4 regions of the Rhizobium aouanii genome follow, and region 1 is predicted to be linked to each of the others. Evidence: predicted binding sites of a transcription regulator. Region 1 holds the regulator's gene; each other region holds the start of a gene.
What was found. Region 1 encodes PhoB, which activates phosphate uptake and scavenging genes when phosphate is short. Its sites were predicted from a motif close to TGTCATNNANCTGTCAT; they were not measured.
Positions count from the first base shown of each region.

Region 1 (4,929 bases):
GGCGTCGCCCTGATCGGCTCGCTCTACCTGATGCTGATCGTGCTCGTGCTCGCTCTGCCGATCGGCGTCGCCGCCTCGATCTATCTCGAGGAGTTCGCGCCGAAGAACAAGCTGACGGACCTGATCGAGGTCAACATCAACAACCTCGCCGCGGTCCCTTCCATCGTTTACGGTCTGCTCGGTCTTTCCGTCTTCATCAACTTCATCGGCCTGCCGCGCTCGGCCTCGCTGGTCGGCGGCCTGGTGCTGACGCTGATGACCCTGCCGACGATCATCATCGCGACGCGCGCGGCACTGCGCGCCGTGCCGCCGTCGATCCGCGCCGCAGCGCTCGGCCTTGGCGCCTCGAAGATGCAGATGGTGTTCCACCATGTGCTGCCGCTCGCCATGCCCGGCATCCTGACCGGCACGATCATCGGCCTGGCGCACGCGCTCGGCGAAACCGCGCCGCTGCTCCTGATCGGCATGGTCGCCTTCGTCGCCAATGCGCCGGCGACACCGCTCGATCCCTCGACGGCTCTACCCGTACAGGTCTATATGTGGGCCAACGAGGCCGAACGTGCCTTCGTTGAGCGTACTTCGGGTGCCATCATCGTCCTGCTCCTGTTCCTGATCGTCATGAACATGGGCGCCATCCTCTTGCGTCGTCGCTTCGAGCGCCGCTGGTAAACGGAGTTAAACATCATGAACATGTTGACGGAAGCTGCAGTTGAAAAGGCGCTGGATCGCAAGATGAGCAACGTCCCCTATAAGATGATCGGAAAGGATGTCTCGGTTTACTACGGCGAAAAGCGCGCGCTTTTCGATGTGAACCTGAACGTCCGCGAAAACACCGTAACCGCCCTGATCGGCCCGTCCGGCTGCGGCAAGTCGACCTTCCTGCGGTGCCTCAACCGTATGAACGATACGATCGACGGCTGCCGCGTCACCGGCAAGATCACGCTTGATACCGACGATGTCTATGATCCCGATATCGACGTCGTCGAACTTCGCGCCCGCGTCGGCATGGTCTTCCAGAAGCCGAACCCGTTCCCGAAGACGATCTATGAAAACGTCTCCTACGGCCCGCGCATCCATGGCCTTGCCAAGTCGAAGGCCGATCTCGACCAGATCGTCGAAACCAGCCTGCAGCGCGCCGGCCTCTGGAACGAGGTCAAGGACCGCGTGCACGAATCCGGCACCGGCCTGTCGGGCGGCCAGCAGCAGCGCCTCTGCATTGCGCGTGCCGTCGCCGTCAGCCCTGAAGTCATCCTGATGGACGAGCCCTGCTCGGCGCTCGACCCGATCGCCACCGCCAAGGTCGAGGAACTGATCCACGAGCTGCGCGAGAACTACACGATCGTCATCGTCACCCACTCCATGCAGCAGGCCGCGCGTGTCTCGCAGCGCACCGCCATGTTCCACCTCGGCAATCTCGTCGAGGAGAACGACACCGACAAGATGTTCACCAATCCCGACGATCCGCGCACTCAGGACTACATCATGGGTCGCTTCGGTTGATTTTGGCGACACCAAGCCTTCCCGTTATTCGAGGATAAAGCCCCATGGCATCGACACATATTTTTTCTGCCTATGATGATGATCTGAAGTTCTTGTCCAGGCGGATTTCCGAAATGGGCGGCCTGGCCGAACAGATGGTCAGTGAATCCGTCCGGGCGCTCGTCAACGGCGATACCGCATTGGCGCAGAAGGTCATCTCGGACGATGTGATCCTCGATCACGCCGAACGCGAAATCGGCGACAAGGCGATCGTCACGATCGCCCGCCGTCAGCCGATGGCCTCGGATCTGCGTGAAATCATGGGTTCGATCCGCATCGCCGCCGATCTCGAACGCGTCGGCGACCTCGGCAAGAACACCGCCAAGCGCGTCATCGCCGTCCAAAGCACCGGCGTCCCCCGCAAGCTCGCCCGCGGCCTCGAGCATCTGTCCGAGCTGGCGCTCGTCCAGCTCAAGGAAGTGCTCGATGTCTACACCAATCGTTCAGCCGACAAGGCGAATGCGATCCGTGAACGCGACAACGAGATCGACGCGATGTACACCTCGCTGTTCCGCGAACTCCTGACCTATATGATGGAGGATCCGCGCAACATCACCAGCTGCACGCATCTTCTCTTCTGCGCCAAGAATATAGAGCGCATCGGCGACCATGCGACCAACATCGCCGAGACGATCTTTTACATGACGACAGGCGCACAGCCGGAAGGCGATCGTCCGAAGGATGACAGCGCCAACACCGTCGGCGCGGTCACGGAATAACCGCCCGCACAATTAGTTGCGTGCGCGCCCGTCCGGGGCGCGCAAAGAGGTCGCAGCCAATTTCTGAATCTGCGCAGGATGAATTGCTTAAATCACCCCTGATTTAAGGATGATGCGCGAGGAGACCGACACGCATGATCCCGAGAGTTGCAGTTGTTGAAGACGAGGAAGCCCTCAGCGTGCTTCTTCGCTACAATCTCGAAGCGGAAGGCTTCGAGGTCGATACCATCCTTCGTGGCGACGAAGCCGAAATGAGGCTTCAAGAGCGCACGCCCGATCTTCTCATCCTCGATTGGATGCTGCCGGGCGTCTCCGGCATCGAGCTCTGCCGGCGCCTGCGCATGCGGCCGGAAACCGAGCGCCTGCCGATCATCATGCTGACGGCGCGCGGCGAGGAGAGCGAACGCGTCCGCGGATTGTCGACGGGTGCCGACGATTATGTCGTCAAGCCCTTCTCGACCCCCGAACTCGTTGCCCGCGTCAAGGCGATGCTGCGCCGCGCCCGTCCCGAGGTGCTGTCCACGGTGCTGAAATGCGGCGATATCGAGCTCGACCGCGAAACCCATCGCGTCCATCGCAAGAGCCGCGAAGTCCGCCTCGGCCCCACCGAATTCCGCCTGCTGGAATTCCTGATGTCGTCGCCGGGCCGGGTCTTCTCCCGCTCGCAGCTTCTGGACGGCGTCTGGGGCCACGACATCTATGTCGACGAGCGCACCGTCGACGTCCATGTCGGCCGCCTGCGCAAGGCGCTGAATTTTTCCAACATGCAGGACGTCATCCGCACCGTCCGCGGCGCCGGTTACTCGATGGAAGCCTGAGGGCTTTCGTTCTGGTTGCTGACAAAGCCGGCTGACGCCTCTTTCGTCATGCTCGGGCTTATCCCGCTACTGTCCGGTTCGCGGCGATGGACTGCCCCTCATCCGGCTGCCGCCACCTTCTCCCCGCTTGCGGGGCGAAGGGGATATGCCGCGACCTCTCCGTTCCCCACAACCTCTTGCAGGGCACGTCCCCTCGCCCCGTTTACGGGGAGAGGGTTAGGGTGAGGGGCAGCCATCCCATCCGCGCATGAAAAAACGGGCCAATCGGCCCGTTTTCTGCATTCTAACGATGGTTGCCCGCGTTCAGCTCGCCCGCGCTGCCGCCCTGCGGCGTTCGTTGACCGGCTGGTAGGCAAGCTTTTGGTGATAGCCGCAATAAGGCGAATTGTCTGGGGACTCGCAGCCGCAGAAGTGGAAGTCATCCTTCAGCGGATCGCCGACCGGCCACTTGCAGGTACGCTCGGTCAGTTCCGTCAGGCCGAGGCGACGCGAAATCGGCACCACCACATTGCCTCGCGGCACGTATTCCATTTCCTCGATCGTTTCGATCTCGATCTCTTCCTTCAGCATCGTCGCGCCCTGCTGGCGGGTAACGGTGCGGGTCGTGATGCGAGAGGCATAGTTCGGCGCGCGCGGCGCCGATGTGTTGCGCTTCGGCGTTCGCGCCGCGGTATTGGTGCCGCCGGCCTTGGCGCGGCCGGGAAGGCACAGCCGGTGCACTTTGCCGATGACCGCGTTTCTGCTGACGCCACCAAGCTGTGCCGCGATCTGGCTGGCGCTCAGTCCTTCGGCCCAAAGCTTCTTGAGTTTCTCGACCCGCTCGTCTGTCCAGTTCATGCCCTGTCTCCACCTTTTGCGTTGGTGATGGCAGAATCCCTCACCGTTGTCCCGGGAGCTCCGAAACAAGAAACGCTTGATCAATTTTGGTGACTAGTTCCGCCGCATGCAGTCTAGTAATTGATCTTTAACCTAGTGTGAGGCTGACTCCGTGACAAGAGTCGCATGAATCCGGATGAATCGAATTCGTAGTTTTCCCCAACTTGCTGCCCCTGCGTGTCATTTCTGCAATAATGCCTGTTGAAGACTGAAAATGCCGCTGTACACCTGTGCTGCATACGCTAAGGGCGCCGTTTTGTTGACATTGCAGCGCGAAAGGGAAATAGTGCCACTCGCCGCCGCAAGGCGGCATTTTTAATTTTTCGGGCCTGGTTTCCTTAGCCGGAGTCATTGCCCGCCAACTTTGATGGAGATCGCGCCATGGCTGAAGCCGCGCCGCTTTATGACACCTATTCTCGTGCCCCGCTGCGGTTCGAGCGAGGCGAGGGCGTGTGGCTGATCACCGAAAGCGGCGAGCGATATCTCGATTTTGGCGCCGGCGTCGCCGTCACCTCCGTCGGCCACAGCAATCCGCATGTTGTGGGCGCACTGAAGGAGCAGGCCGACAAGGTCTGGCACCTGTCGAACATCTATGAGATCCCCGGCCAGGAGCGCCTGGCAAAACGGCTGACGGATGCCACCTTCGCCGACAAGGTGTTCTTCACCAATTCAGGCGCCGAGGCGCTCGAATGCGCGATCAAGACGGCGCGCCGCTATCAGTTTTCCAAGGGCCATCCCGAGCGCTTTCATATCATCACCTTCGAAGGCGCCTTCCATGGGCGGACGCTGGCGACGATCGCCGCCGGCGGCCAGGAAAAATATCTCGAAGGCTTCGGCCCCAAGGCGCCGGGTTTCGATCAGGTGGCTTTCGGCGATATCGAAGCGGTCCGCGCCGCGATCACCGAGGCCACGGCCGCCATCCTCATCGAGCCGGTGCAGGGCGAGGGCGGTGTCCGTCCTGCCACCACCGAGTTCAT
Region 1 is NZ_JBAMYD010000034.1:3,825-8,753, forward strand. It holds gene pstA (phosphate ABC transporter permease PstA) at 1-669, shown strand, start outside; gene pstB (phosphate ABC transporter ATP-binding protein PstB) at 685-1,500, shown strand; gene phoU (phosphate signaling complex protein PhoU) at 1,545-2,258, shown strand; gene phoB (phosphate regulon transcriptional regulator PhoB) at 2,393-3,076, shown strand; gene V8P77_RS33950 (GcrA family cell cycle regulator) at 3,380-3,913, opposite strand; gene V8P77_RS33955 (aspartate aminotransferase family protein) at 4,334-4,929, shown strand, end outside.

Region 2 (4,929 bases), on a different contig from region 1:
CGTATTGGTCAAAAGCCGGGTGATGGTGAGGCCGAGGCCGAGTCCCGGCATCGGCCGCACGCTTTCGGCCTCGCCGCGCTGGAAGGGTTCGTAGATACGGGGCAGGTCTTTCTCCGTGATGCCTCGGCCGGTATCGGCAACGGTGAAGGTCGCGACCTGGCTGCGATAGCCGACGTCGAAGGTGACGCTGCCCTCATCAGTGAACTTGATGGCATTGGAGAGCAGGTTGACCAGGATCTGGCGCAGGCGCTTTTCGTCGGTGCGGACGAATTGCGGCAAGGCCGGCGCGCGCTCATGGATGAAGGCAAGCCCCTTTGCCTGTGCCTGCGGGCGGAACATATCGACGATCTGGTCGAGGAAATCCTGGATGTTGATCTCGTTGGAATAGACCTGCAGGCGGCCGGCTTCGATCTTGGAAATATCGAGCAGGCCGTCGATTAGCCCGGAGAGGTGCTCGGCGCTGCGGCGGATGACCTTGATCGAGGATTGGCGCGGCGCCGGGATGGTCTCGTCGCGTTCGAGGATCTGGGCGTAGCCGAGCACGGCGTTCAGCGGCGTGCGTAATTCATGGCTGAGCCCGACGACATAGCGGCTCTTGGCACGGTTGGCGGCCTCGGCGGTTTCCTTGGCGTTCTGCAAGGCGGCGTCGGTCTTCTTGTGGGCGGCGATTTCCTTGAGCAGCAGCGTGTTCTGGCGTGAGGATTCCTCCTCGGCAACGACGCGGCTGTCATGGGCGAGCACATAGAACCAGCAGACGACGCCTGAGATCACCGAGAAGACGAAGAAGACGATGAGGATGGTGCGATTGACGACCTCGCCCGTCTCGGGCGAGGCGGAGGCGACCTGATGGGCAATCATCGCCAGGATTGCGCCGATGGCGGTCAATGCCAGCACGACGGCGATGCCGTAGCGGCCAAGGCGCGTCGTCAGCTTCCCCAGAATGGCTTCCGGCAGCAGCGCCTTGGCGACGGTGCCGACCTGCGCGTTGAAACGGGCGGCCGGCTTGCACATGTCGTGGCAGCGGCTGTCGAGCGAGCAGCAGAGCGAGCAGATCGGCGCGGCATAGGCCGGGCACCAGGCCATGTCCTCTGGCTCGAAGGGATGCTCGCAGACCGAGCAGGTGATGTTCGTCAGGTTTTTCCAGCTCTGGCGCGGCTTGCGGGCGAGATAGAACTTGCCTTTCGTTGCCCAGGCGATGACAGGCGAGGCGACCAGCGCGATGACGAGGGTAATATAGGGAGCGAGCGAGGCGGCGATTTCCCCGAAGGCGCCGAAATGGGCAATCAGCGACACCGTCGCCGACAGTGTCATGGCGCCGAGGCCGACCGGGTTGATGTCGTAGAGGTGGGCGCGCTTGAACTCGATGCCGGGGGGAGCCAGCCCCAGCGGCTTGTTGATGAAGAGATCGGCGGAGATCGTGCAGAGCCAGGCCATGGCGATGATCGAGAAGATGCCGAGCGTCTCCTCCAGCAGCCGGTAGATGCCGAGTTCCATCAAAAGCAGGGCGATTGCGACGTTGAACACCAGCCAGATGACGCGGCCGGGATGGCTGTGGGTCAGCCGCGAAAAGAAGTTCGACCAGGCGAGCGAACCGGCATAGGCGTTCATCACATTGATCTTCAGCTGCGAGACGACGACGAAGGCAGCCATCAACAGCAGCGCGCCATTGTGCCAGGGGACCATGTAGCCGAAGGCGGTCAGATACATCTGCGCCGGGTCGGCGGCGCGATCGAGGGGGACGCCCGAGGTGAAGGTCAGCACGACCAGAAATGAACCAGCAAGCAACTTCGGCGCGCCGATGATGACCCAGCCGGGCCCGGCGAGAAAGATCGCCAGGCGGTGGCGCCACTTGCGCTGCGGGTCCGGCGGCAGGAAGCGCAGGAAGTCGGCCTGTTCGCCGATCTGCGACATCAGCGCCAGGATGACGGCGGAGGCCGCGCCGAACTCCACCAGATCGAATTCGGCGATGGTGCCGGGCGGGCCGGAGGCATGGCGGATGCCGGCAAAGGCGCGCCAGAGATCGAATTTTTCCCAGTCCAGCAGGGCGATAAAGATGAAGGGCAGGATATTCAGCACGATCCAGAAGGGCTGGGTTATCAGCTGGAACTTGCTGATCAGCCGTACGCCGTGCGTTACCAGCGGGATCACCATGACGGCGCTGATGATGTAGCCGATCCAGAGCGGGATGCCGAGAGTGAGCTCCAGCGCCCCGGACATGATCGATGCCTCGATCGCAAACAGCATGAAGGTGAAGCTCGCATAGATCAGCGAGGTGATGGTCGAGCCGATATAGCCGAAGCCCGCGCCGCGCGTCAGCAGATCGATGTCGACGCCGTGGCGGATGGCGTAGCGGCTGATCGGCAGGCCGATCGCCAGCATGGCGACCGAGGCGACGACAATGGCGTAAAAGGCGTTGGTGGTGCCGTAGGAGAGGGTGATCGCGCCGCCGATCGCCTCCAGCGCCAGGAAGGAGATTGCGCCGATCGCCGTCTGCGAGATGCGCTGCGAGGAGAAATGCCGGGCGCTCTTGGCAGTGAAGCGCAGCGCGTAATCTTCCAGCGTCTGGTTGGCGACCCAGCGATTGTATTCACGTCTTACCGGAATGATGCGTTGGCGCGCTGCCATGTCTTCCTTTCCGGCATTCCGGTTGGGCTCATCGTCTCTCCGGCAGTTTTGGCGGGATGGTTGGGAAAGGCAAGAGGCAGGCACCGACTGGTTCACAGAATGGCAATATTTTTGCAATTGATCTGTCACATAAGGGCTCTAACTCTCCCGGCGTTCGTTCAACCATTTCGGGTATCACCATGTCTGTTTTAAGCCTTTGCCGCCTGAGCACCGCCCTCGTCTGCCTCCTTTCGATCGTGCCATCGCTTGCCAGCGCCGAGCAGGCCACGGCGGCGAAAGCGCCTTATGCGGAGGCCGGAAACACCAACAAACGCGGTGATGCCTGCTTCTCGACGGTGGACACCAACGCCGCCGTTCATCTTCTCTCCGGCTTCCTCGAAATCTGGACCCCGCGCACGCCTTTCGTCGATGCGGGTGTCGAGGCCCCGGCCAAGGACAATTGCCCAGCGATCGCCAAGACGGATTGGGAGGGCATTCCCGCCAGTAAGACCGACGGCCATATCGTCAACCAGGCTGTCCATGACGCCAACATTGCCTATGTCGTCAATGCGACGCGGGCGCGGACGGCCGATCAGGCGGTGGCCGCCTATCTCGACGATCGGCGCGGCAAGAATGCCAGCATCGTCGATGGCCTCGGCCCGCTGACGGATGCCTGGAAGGCAGGCTCGAAGCAGACCACCACGATCACCGAGGTGGCGGCCGATGCGACAACGGTCAAATATGACGACAAGGGCAATAATCGCGGCGCCGGCAGCAAGCCGGACACGGAAAACAAGACCGATGCCAATCCCGACATGGGCCTTGCAGTCGACTTCATCATTGCCGCAAGCGGTGACGGCTCGACGGAGCCTGCCAAGCGCTACTTCAAATACGCTCGTCCCTACCGCTGGAGCCAGGAGGTATCGGTCGTCCCGACGCTGGAGCCTGCCAAGAGCGGCAAGCCGGTTGAGGACGGCGGTTTCCCGAGCGGACATACGGCGGAAGCCTGGCGGGATGGGCTCGCCATGGCCTATCTCGTGCCGCAGCGCTTTCAGGAAATGATCACGCGCGCCAGCGAGTTGGGTGAAGATCGCATCCTCGCCGGCATGCATTCTCCTCTCGACGTGATGGGCGGCCGGATGCTCGGCACCGCCACGGTCGTCTACAATCTGAACAAGGCCGACAATGCGGCGCTGAAGAGCGATGCTTACGCCCAAGCGCAGGCATGGCTCGTCGCCAAATCAGGCGTTGCGGATGCGGGCGCGCTCGAGGTTGCCGCCCATGCGGCACCGCTGACTGCAGATCGTTTCGCCGATCATGACGCCAATCGCGCTTACGTGCTGCAGCGCCTGAGCTACGGCCTGCCGACGATCCATGCGACCGATCAGCCGGCGCGTGTGCCGCAGGGCGCCGAAGCGCTTCTGGAAACGCGTCTGCCCTATCTGGACAGCGAGCAGCGCCGCGACGTGTTGAAGACGACGGCGGTTGCGTCCGGCTACCCGCTCCTCGACGATGCGGAAGGTTACGGCCGCCTCAACCTGTTTGCCGCCGCCGACGGGTACGGCGCGTTCGAACAGGACGTGACCGTGACGATGGACGCGGCAAAGGGCGGTTTCGATTCGATCGATACCTGGCGGAACGATATCGGCGGCAAGGGCAGGCTGGTGAAGCGCGGCGACGGCATCCTCGGGCTGTCGGGTGCGAACAGCTACGCCGGCGGCACTGTGCTGGAAGAGGGCGCGCTGGTGGCCCTGTCGCCGTCGGCCTTCGGTCTTGGCGGGCTGACAGTTAACGGTGGTTCGCTGGTTCTGGCGACCGACAGGCCGCTGACCGTGAGCGGCGATTATCAGCAGCTCGCCAATGCCGCGGTGAAGCCGGCGCTCAGCGCGAACGGCGGAGGTACGTTGGTCGTCGAGGGCAAGGCGGCGCTGGCCGGCGACCTTAACGTGACGGTTGTCGATGGCTATGTCCTGACGCCCGGAACCAAGATCGAAATCCTGAAGGCGAGTGCCGTGACCGGCACCTTCGGCAAGTTCACCGTCTCCGGCCACAAGGCGAGCCTCTCCTTCGGCCCGACATCAGTCACCTTGACGATCGACGGATAATTCCTCCGAGAGAATCGACAGGGCATCTCCCGCGGTGGGGGATGCCCCCTCTCTCCCGGCCTGCTGCCTGTTTGCCCCCCGCGCCTACGTCAATCGACGTATGTGTTTTCGCGCTGCAGCACCCGATAGTTCTTTAAGCAACAGTTAATCTCCGTTTCCGGTCTGTTGCGGAACAAGAAGAGGGGAGTTCAACCAGATGAATCTCAAATCCACTATTACG
Region 2 is NZ_JBAMYD010000001.1:175,428-180,356, forward strand. It holds gene V8P77_RS00850 (hybrid sensor histidine kinase/response regulator) at 1-2,625, opposite strand, end outside; gene V8P77_RS00855 (acid phosphatase) at 2,805-4,709, shown strand; gene urtA (urea ABC transporter substrate-binding protein) at 4,906-4,929, shown strand, end outside.
Region 2: V8P77_RS00855 (acid phosphatase) is a predicted target of PhoB. The motif match lies at 2,738-2,754, and genes of this name have one in related genera.

Region 3 (4,929 bases), on a different contig from region 1:
GCCGAACGCGGCAAGCTCCTGCCATCCGGCGATATTGCCGAGGGTGACATAATCCTCGGCCTTGCCTCCTCCGGCGTCCATTCCAACGGTTTCTCGCTGGTGCGCAAGATCGTCGAATTGTCCGGCCTCGATTGGGATGCACCGGCGCCGTTCACCGACGACAAGAAGCTTGGCGAAGCCCTGCTCGAGCCGACGCGTATCTATGTGAAGCCGCTTCTGAAGGCGATCCGCGAGACCGGCTCCATCAAGGCGCTGGCGCACATTACCGGCGGCGGCTTCCCGGAAAATATTCCGCGCGTGCTGCCGAAGCACCTGGCGGCCGAGATCGATCTTGCCGCCGTCAAAGTGCCGCCGGTGTTTTCATGGCTCGCCAAGACAGGCGGCGTCGAATCCAAGGAAATGCTGCGCACCTTCAACTGCGGCGTCGGCATGATCGCCGTCGTCGCCGGTGAGGATGTCGCGACGGTTTTCGCGGCACTCGAAGCCGAGGGCGAGACGGTTATCACGCTCGGCCGCATGATCGCCCGCGACGAGGGCGCTGCCGGCACGGTCTACAAGGGCACGCTTGCCCTATGAGCTCGCCGCGCAAACGCGCCGTCGTCTTCATATCAGGCAGCGGCTCCAACATGATGGCGCTGGTCGCGGCGGCGAAGGCAGCCGACTATCCGGCCGAGATCGTCGGCGTCATCTCCGACAAGACGGATGCCGGCGGGCTTGCCAAGGCTGCCGCCGAAGGAATCGCCACCTTTGCCTTTCCCCGCAAGGACTATGCCAGCAAGGATGCGCATGAGGCGGCGATCTTTTCGGCGCTCGATGAGCTTTCACCCGACATTCTCTGCCTGGCAGGCTATATGCGGCTGCTGACGCCGACCTTCATCCAGCGTTATGAAGGCCGGATGCTCAACATCCACCCTTCCCTGCTGCCGCTGTTTCCCGGCCTGCACACGCATCAGCGTGCGATCGACGCCGGCATGCGGATCGCCGGCTGCACCGTGCATTTCGTCACCGAAGGCATGGATGAGGGGCCGGTGATCGGCCAGGCGGCCGTGCCGGTTCTTTCCGGCGACACGGCCGAAAGCCTTGCCGCGCGTGTGCTCACCGTCGAACACCAGATCTATCCACAAGCCTTGCGGCTCTTTGCCGAAGGCCGTGTGACGATGGAAGACGGCAAGGCCGTCGGCGCGGAGGCCTCGACCGCTGTGCCCAAGGCTCAACTCATCTCGCTGATCGGCGACCGCATCTGAAGCGCATCGCCACGCGACGCGCTTCAGACTGGTGACAAACTCTTCTTTCGTGATGCTCGGGCTTGTCCCAATGCCGCGTGGATCGAATGGCTGCCCCTCATCCGGCTGCCGCCACCTTCTCCCCGTAAACGGGGCGAAGGGACCATGCCGCAACCTCTCGTATGGCACGTCCCCTCGCCCCGTTTACGGGGAGAGGGTTAGGGTGAGGGGCAGCCATCTCTCATTGTTTTATGCATATCTTCGTCCCAAAACCGCACTTTTGGGCGACATGCATCAAGCCGCCAGCGCCCTTAACGGATGCAACGTACCGTCGCTGTAGACGAAGTGGCCGGCGCGGAAGGTGGCGCGGATGCGGTTGATATCGCCCGGCTCGACCACGACCAGATCGGCGCGCTGGCCGATGGCGATCTCGCCACGATCCGACAGGCCGGCCGAGCGGGCAGCGTTGCCGGTCGCCATGGCAACGGCTGCCGGCAGGCCGCCTTCCACCATGTCGGCAAGCTTGAAGATGCCGAGCACGAAGGCTGCGGGATGATAATCGGCGGCGATGACGCTCAGCAGGCCGGCCTTCGCGGCATCGAGCGCGCTGAGATTGCCCGACATCGACTGGCCACGCAGTGCGTTCGGCGCGCCCATCAACGTCCAGAGGCCGCGACGGCGCGCCTCCTCCGCCGCAGGTGCGGTGACCGGAAACTCGCTGATGGTGACGCCAAGATCGTGCATCTCGGCGACCTTTTCGACGCTGTCGTCGTCATGGGAGGCAAGCGACAGCTTGTGCTTCAGCGACAGCGCGACGATCTCCTTCAGCTTGGCCTCGATGTCAGGATTGCTGCGCATGGCGATGCGCTTGGCGACGATCTCCGCCGCCGTTTCCTCGGAGACGGCGCGGCGCTCGGAAATGCTGAGGATGTAGCTCTGCAGGTTGTTGTACTGCCCCTGGCCGGGCGTGTGGTCGGTGAGCGAAACCATGTCGATCTGATCGGCATTCAGCAGGCGCTCGAGTGCCGCGGCTGCGCCGACATTGGTGATTTCGTAGCGGGCGTGGACACGGTGGTCGATCAGCAGATCGTCACGCAAGCGGTTGATGCCCTCGATCACCGCGGACGTCGTCTCCAGCGAGCGGACGTGGCCGTAGACGCTTTCGGTCGCGAAGGAGACGGCGGCAAACGCCGTGGTGACACCGGCGGCGGCAAGCTTCTTGTCGAGTTCGTGGATGCCGAAATCGATCGGCATCGTCGCATTCGGCCGCGGGGCGATCTCGCGCTCGATCATGTCGCCGTGCAGATCGACGAATCCCGGCATCAGCAGCCGTCCGCCGCCATTGATGACGGCACCGGCGACCGGCACCGGCCTGATCTCGGCGATGACGCCATCCTCAATACGCACGGAACCTTCGCTCACCACCTCGTTTGGGAGAACGAGGGTGAAATTGCTGAGCCACATGGGCTTTCTCCTGACCGCATCCGACGATTGACAAACCGCAGCGGATAGAACCGCTTCGTGACAGTCGTATGAAATTACGCGCCTTATCGTCTTAAAGCGGAAACTTGCGCTTTGGAAATGATCCGATGCGCCTGCCCCGCAGATTTCACCGGTCGCGATCCCGCGGAATGACCGCGATCAGCCCGTCAGCGTTGCCCTGTTCAACAGCGCCCATTGCAGAAGCACGATCGTCTTGACGTCGAATATTTCGCCGGTTTCGATCATCGCCGCAGCCTCGCCGAGCGGGATCTCGAGGACTTCGATATCCTCGTGTTCCTCGTCGAGACCGCCGCCTTCGGCGACGCGGTCGGCGGTGTCGACGAGGGCTGCGAAGAAATGCACGACTTCGGTGACGGCACCCGGCGAAGTATAGGATTTGAATAGGAAGCGCGCATCGCGCAGGTGGTATCCGGTCTCCTCCATCGCCTCGCGACGGATTGCCGCTTCGGGATGGTCGTCGTCGAGAAGGCCGGCCGGCACCTCGATTATCCAGGCGGGATCGCCGTTGAGATGAACGGCAAGACGGAACTGGCGGACGAGAACGACGAGGTCGCGCTTCGGATCATAAAGCAGGATGCAGGCGGCCGGTGTGCGGTGATAGACTTCCCGCTTCAACCGCTGGGTTGCGCCCCTGCGATCGATATAGTCGAGCAGATAGCTGCTCAACCGCGTCCATCCATTCGACAGGGTTTCTTCGCCGGCGATCTTCACGCGTGATTTTGGCTGCATCATACTGCGTCCCTGCGAAGCCAGACCTTGTTGTCGTGCACGGCTGCCCCGCCATAGGGCGCGACGGGGTCGGCGCCGGTCAAGACGTTGATGCCCTCGCCGTCGATATGCGCCTTGTTCGGCCAGAGCCCCTCGGCAATCAGCACGCCGGATTTCACTTCGGTGGTGATGCGGGCATGGATGCGCAGATCGCCGCGGCTGTTGCCGATGCGGACAAGATCGCCATGGACGATGCCGTTGGCTTCGGCATCGGCCGGATTGATCATCACTTCAGGGCGGCCCTCCTTCTGGCGAGAGGTCTTGGTCTCGGAGAAGCTCGAATTCAGGAAGTTGCGCGCCGGCGACGTGGCGAGACGGAAGGGATGCTCGGAATCGGCGACTTCGATGACATCGACCTGATCGGGGAAGGCCGGAAGCGCGGCGTGCGGCCCGAGCGCGCCGATCGCCGCCGGTGGCTTGTTCGGCGCCGGCTGATTGATCCAGTCCGGGCGGAAATGGAACTTGCCATCCGGATGGGCAAAGCCGTTCAGGTAATGCGCTTCCTCAAAAGCCGGCTGGCGGTCGAACCATTTGTGTTCGAGGAAATGGTCGTAGCCCGGCAGGCCGCTCGATTCGAGGATGCGGTCGACCATCTCGCGGGCGGTGAAGCCGAAGCCGGGGCGATCTGCGACGCCGAGGCGTTTGGCCAGTTCCTCGATGACGAAGAGATTGGTGCGCACGGTTGGCGGCGGCTCGACCAGCTTCGGCCCCAACAGGATATGGTTCTGGCCGCCGGCCCGGTAGATATCGTCATGCTCGACGAACATCGTCGCCGGAATGACGATATCGGCGATCTCAGCCGTTTCGGTCATGAATTGCTCATGGACGGCGACGAAGAGATCATCGCGGGCGAAGCCGCGTCTGACGAGGCGCTGCTCGGGCGCGATGTTTGCGGGATTGGTGTTCTGGATCAGCATCGCCGTGACAGGGCCGCGGTGGCGCAGCGCCACGGCATCGCCGGTCAGGACGCGGCCGATCTGCGACTGGTCGAGCATGCGGATATCGGCATCCTTCATCGACCGGCCGGTCAGTTCGGCACTGTTCATGCGGAAGATATCGCTGTTCGAATGGAAGGCGCCGCCGCCCTCATATTGCCAGGAACCGAGAACGGTAGCGATCGAGGCCGCCGCATGCATGGCGACCGCGCCGTTGCGCTGGCGGGTGAAGCCGTAACCCAGGCGGAAGAAGGTCTTCTTCGTCGTACCGACAAGGCTGGCGAAGGCTTCGATCTCCTCGACCGAAAGGCCGGTGACAGCGGCGGCCCATTGCGGCGTCTTGGTTTTCAAATGCGCTTCGAGACCGGCGGGATCATCGGCATATCTCGCCATATATTCGCGGTCGGCGTAACCGTCGCGGAAGGCGATGTGCATGACGGCGCAGGCGAGTGCGGCATCGGTGCCGGGCCTGACGATCAGCGCCATGTCGGCCTGCTTCA
Region 3 is NZ_JBAMYD010000012.1:6,643-11,571, forward strand. It holds gene purM (phosphoribosylformylglycinamidine cyclo-ligase) at 1-576, shown strand, start outside; gene purN (phosphoribosylglycinamide formyltransferase) at 573-1,244, shown strand; gene V8P77_RS20765 (alpha-D-ribose 1-methylphosphonate 5-triphosphate diphosphatase) at 1,518-2,687, opposite strand; gene V8P77_RS20770 (NUDIX domain-containing protein) at 2,865-3,458, opposite strand; gene V8P77_RS20775 (molybdopterin-containing oxidoreductase family protein) at 3,455-4,929, opposite strand, start outside.
Region 3: V8P77_RS20765 (alpha-D-ribose 1-methylphosphonate 5-triphosphate diphosphatase) is a predicted target of PhoB. The motif match lies at 2,745-2,761, and genes of this name have one in related genera.

Region 4 (4,929 bases), on a different contig from region 1:
GCCCCGGCGCACTGACGCCCTCGGTCGTGCTCTCGCTCGGCCTTGGGCTGGCATTGCTGGTGACGCTGACCCTGATCGACGGCAACCTCCGCCAGCAGCTGACCGGCCGCATGAACGAGGGTGCACCTAACTTCTTCTTCGTCGATATCCAGAGCGCCGAGGTCGGCGCCTTCCGCGATCTCGTCCAGGGCCAGGCGCCGCAGGGCAAACTCGTCGAAGTGCCGATGTTGCGCGGCCGGATCATCGCCTTCAACGGCGAGGACGTCAGCAAGATGAACGTGCCGGCGGCCGGCCGCTGGGTGCTGAACGGCGATCGTGGCATCACCTATGCCGAAACCCTGCCGGAGAACGCTGCCCTCACCGAAGGCAAATGGTGGGACAAGGATTACAGCGGCGAGCCGCTCGTCTCCTTCTCCTCGGAAGAGGCGCATGAGCTCGGCCTCAAGCTCGGCGATACGGTGACCGTCAACGTGCTCGGCCGCAACATCACGGCGAAGATCGCCAATCTGCGCCGCGTCGAGTGGGAATCGCTGTCGATCAATTTCGTCATGGTCTTCTCGCCGAATACCTTCCGCGGCGCCCCGCATGCGTGGCTGGCGACGCTGACCGATCCCTCTTCGACACCGGCCGAAGATGCGGCGATCCTGAAATCCGTCACCAATACCTATCCGACGATCACCAGTGTGCGCGTCAAGGACGCGATCGATATCGTCAACCAGCTGGTCGCACAGCTTGCGACCGCGATCCGCGCCGCAGCCTCCGTCGCCCTCATCGCCTCGATCCTCGTTCTTGCCGGGGCGCTTGCCGCCGGAAACAGGGCGCGCACCCACGACGCAGTGGTCTTGAAAACGCTCGGCGCCACGCGCGCCATGTTGATCCGCGCCTTCAGCTACGAATATCTGATCCTCGGGCTCGCGACCGCAATCTTCGCGCTGATCGCCGGCGGCGCCGCCGCCTGGTTCATCGTCGCCCGCATCATGCGCCTGCCCTCGGCGTTTCTCCCTGACGTGGCGGGACTGACGCTCTTGACCGCGCTCGTCCTCACCGTCGGCATCGGCCTTATCGGCACCTGGCGCATCCTCGGGCAGAAGGCAGCCCCCGTCTTGCGCGAGCTTTGACCGGGCAGCGGCACCCAAACCCTTCACCTTACGGCGATTTAACCGACGGAGCCTTTGCAAGCCTCTTGTTTGCAAAGGGCGAAAGCCTCATATTATCCGCAGGCATGCTGGAGCTCCGCAGCGGCGCCCGGGTCGAAAACCCCGACACCGTATCTCCATCGGAGCTTGTAAGAGGAAACTATGGCTGATCTTCGTAACTATCAAAGCCGCGCTCAGACCGGCGAGATGATTGATCAAGGCCTGCGCGCTTATATGCTCAAGGTCTACAACCTGATGGCGCTGGGTCTGGCGATCACCGGTGTGGCCGCATATCTGTCGTTCCAATTCGCCTTCGCCAATGGTGAGCTGACCGCTTTCGGTCAGGCGATCTATGTGAGCCCGCTGAAGTGGGTGGTCATTCTGGCGCCGCTGGCTCTGGTGTTCTTCCTGAGCTTCCGGATCAATAGCATGACGGTGGCCGCCGCCCAGACGACCTTTGCGGTCTATGCCGCGCTCGTCGGCCTGTCGCTCTCGTCGATCTTCCTGATCTACACGGGTCAGAGCGTCGTTCAGACCTTCTTCGTCACCGCCGCCTCCTTCGGCGCGCTGTCGCTTTACGGCTACACGACGAAGCGTGACCTGTCGGCGATGGGCTCGTTCCTGATGATGGGTCTGTTCGGCCTGATCATCGCTATGCTGGTCAACGTCTTCCTGGCGTCGTCCGCCGTGCAGTTCGCCATCTCGGTACTCGGCGTCCTGATCTTCGCAGGTCTCACGGCCTACGATACGCAACGGATCAAGGAATTGTACCTGGAAGCCGATGACGTCGCCGTGGCCGGCCGCAAGGCGATCATGGGTGCGCTGACGCTCTATCTCGACTTCATCAACCTCTTCATGTTCCTGCTGCAGTTCATGGGCAACCGTAAATAAGCAGGGCAGGCTGAGATCGAAAAGGCGGCTTCGGCCGCCTTTTTTGTTGCGCAGGCTTCCACGGAATGGTTTTAAAAAAACCTTGCCGCCCTTATGGATATGCTGCTGAAATGTCCTTTGTCCTGCGCGATGCCTCGAACGCCGATATTCCCGCCATTGCCGATATCTATCGCGAATCGGTCCTGAACGGCGTCGCGAGCTATGAGATCGTCCCGCCCTCCGAGGCCGAGATGGCGCTGCGTTTTTCAGCGATCGTCGGCCAGCAATATCCCTATATCGCAGCCATCGGCACGGACGGGACGCTTCTCGGCTACGCCTATGCCTCGGCCTTCCGCACGCGTCCCGCCTATCGCTGGCTGGTCGAGGATTCGATCTATCTGGCGCCTGAAGCCCGTGGCCGCGGCATCGGCAAGGCGCTGCTCGCCGAACTGGTCATCCGTTGCACCACCCTCGGCTTTCGGCAGATGGCGGCCGTCATCGGCGGCGCCAGCCCCGCATCGATCGCGCTCCATCGCACGGCCGGCTTCGAGGAGGTCGGACTGATGAAGGGCACCGGTTACAAGCACGGCCGCTGGCTGGATACGATGTTCATGCAGCGCGCCCTCGGTGACGGCATGAGCACTGATCCGGACCCGTCGACCTATCCCGGCGTGCTGTTTAACGGCTGATATGGCTTACTTGTCGACGAGCTTCAGGGCCTTGTCGAAGACCTTCAGCACCTGGTTCAGCTCGTGACCGCGCTTCAGGATGGTGCCGTTGACGCTGATCACGGAATAGGCGCCCTGCTTGGCGGCGAGCTTCGGGTTTTTCTCGATGCGGAAGAGCGGCATTTCGCCGGAACGCTTGAAAACGGAAAAGACCGCCCTGTCCTTCAGGTGATCGATGGCGTAGTCGCGCCATTCACCATCACCGACCATGCGGCCGTAGATCCAGAGGATCGCGTCCAGTTCGCGCCGGTGGAAGGTCACCGGAAGCGGGTCCTTGCTTTGTTTGTATTCCCTGAGATCGACGACGACTGAGGAACTATTGTCGACGGATCGGCTTTCGCCGTGTCGCAAATCCGGCTGATCTGTCATCAGTCTCCCGAGGCCTCCGCTTGTGACAGGAGGGTGACAGTTTGCCCGAGCTGCCGCAAATTGCAAGAGTGCCAGCCGTCACATTCGACCGCACTACAGCGCCGCGCGTCTCTCGTGCAAGGACGCTGCAGCACTTTGAGTCAGTGCACCATGCCTCCTGAAAGTTGGGGCCGATTTTCGCGCTGGACAGGTCAACGCTTTCTCGGCAGCGCCGCATTTCAGTCAAAACAGCGCCTCATTTGCAGGAGATTTATGAATTCCGGTTTGGCGCCAGCGCGCCAAAGGGCCCGGCGGAGCGTATCGACCTTAACCCCAGCCCCGAATACGCTCGGCCGGGCCGCCCGGCACCTCATCCGGACTGGATGGAATCTCAGATATTTTTGCCAGCCATCACCACGGTCGCGCCAAGGATCGCAGCCGGATCGCCGTCTGCGGTTGCCGATTGCAGCAGGATGGCGCAGCCCTCGAGCTGCGGCCGCTGCAGGACGCTGGCCGGCAGTGTCAGACTGGTTGCTTTGCCGTCCCACATGCCGACGGTTTCGACATTGGTGACGCTGTGCAGATAGGAAATCTTCTTGCCGCTGTTCTCGCCCTTTTCGACATCGATCGTCTTTTCCTTGTCGAAATAGACCATCACGACATTGGCTTTGCCCTGTCCGGCACCGATCTTGATTTCCAGTTCGTCGCCGCGCATCGCGGCACTGATGGGAATAGTCAGCCCGTTGCCTTCGCTGCTGTAGGTGTCGATCTTGCCGTTGATGCCATTCAGATCGGCGCCGGCCAAATGGTCGCGTCCGTTGACGATGGCTTGCGGCGTGTAGACGTTGCTGCGGCCCATCGTCTTGGCATAACCATACTGCCGCTCGGTATTTTCCTTGGAGCTCAGCGTATCGGCCCAGCCGAGATAGTTCCAGTAATCGACATGATAGGCGAGCGCGATGACATCGCCCTGGTTCACCAGCTTGCGGAAAGCGGCATCAGCGGGAGGACAGGAAGAGCAGCCCTGCGACGTGAAGAGTTCGACGACACCTTTCGGCGTGCCGTCTTCGGCCTGCAGCGGGCCTGAGAGAACAACGCCGGCGATCAGCGGAATCAAAAAACGGGGGGACATTCACCTGCACCTCTTTTTCAGCGCCGACGGCATGTTTGAACCGGGGCCCTGACATGAACGTACGAATAATCCTTCTGGGTCTAAACGAAAAGTCACGAACGGGTGAGACGTAGCTCGACAGGAACTTGCGTAAAACAAATCATCGTGAGCCCCGCTTAAATACTGTCGCCGCAAAGAAAAGCCGCCGGAAACTGCTCTCCGGCGGCCATTATCATGCGAGTTTCTTAAAAATCAGGCAGCGAGATCGCGCAGAACCGTCTGCAGGATTCCGCCATTGTTGAGGTAGATCACCTCGTCGAGCGTATCGACGCGCGACAGCAGCGGAACCTCCTTCACGGTGCCGTCGCCATAGGTGATCCTGGCAATCTTCTTCTCGCGCGGTTTGATCTTTTCCAGACCTTCGATGGTGACGAGTTCATCGCCCTTGAGGCCGAGGCTCTGCCAGGTCGTGCCCTCTTCGAAGACGAAAGGGATGATGCCCATGCCGACCAGGTTCGAGCGATGGATGCGCTCGAAGGACTGGGCGATCACTGCCTTGACGCCGAGCAGGTTGGTGCCCTTGGCAGCCCAGTCGCGCGAGGAGCCGTTGCCGTATTCGACACCGGCAAAGATGACGAGCGGCACGCCTTCCTGCTTGTACTGCATCGCGGCGTCGTAGATCGAGGTCTCTTCCTTCGACGGGTAGTGGATGGTGTAGCCACCTTCCTTGCCGTTC
Region 4 is NZ_JBAMYD010000010.1:224,327-229,255, forward strand. It holds gene V8P77_RS19210 (ABC transporter permease) at 1-1,118, shown strand, start outside; gene V8P77_RS19215 (Bax inhibitor-1/YccA family protein) at 1,299-2,027, shown strand; gene V8P77_RS19220 (GNAT family N-acetyltransferase) at 2,138-2,695, shown strand; gene V8P77_RS19225 (DUF2794 domain-containing protein) at 2,702-3,103, opposite strand; gene V8P77_RS19230 (DUF1223 domain-containing protein) at 3,474-4,214, opposite strand; gene acnA (aconitate hydratase AcnA) at 4,446-4,929, opposite strand, start outside.
Region 4: V8P77_RS19225 (DUF2794 domain-containing protein) is a predicted target of PhoB. The motif match lies at 3,126-3,142, and genes of this name have one in related genera.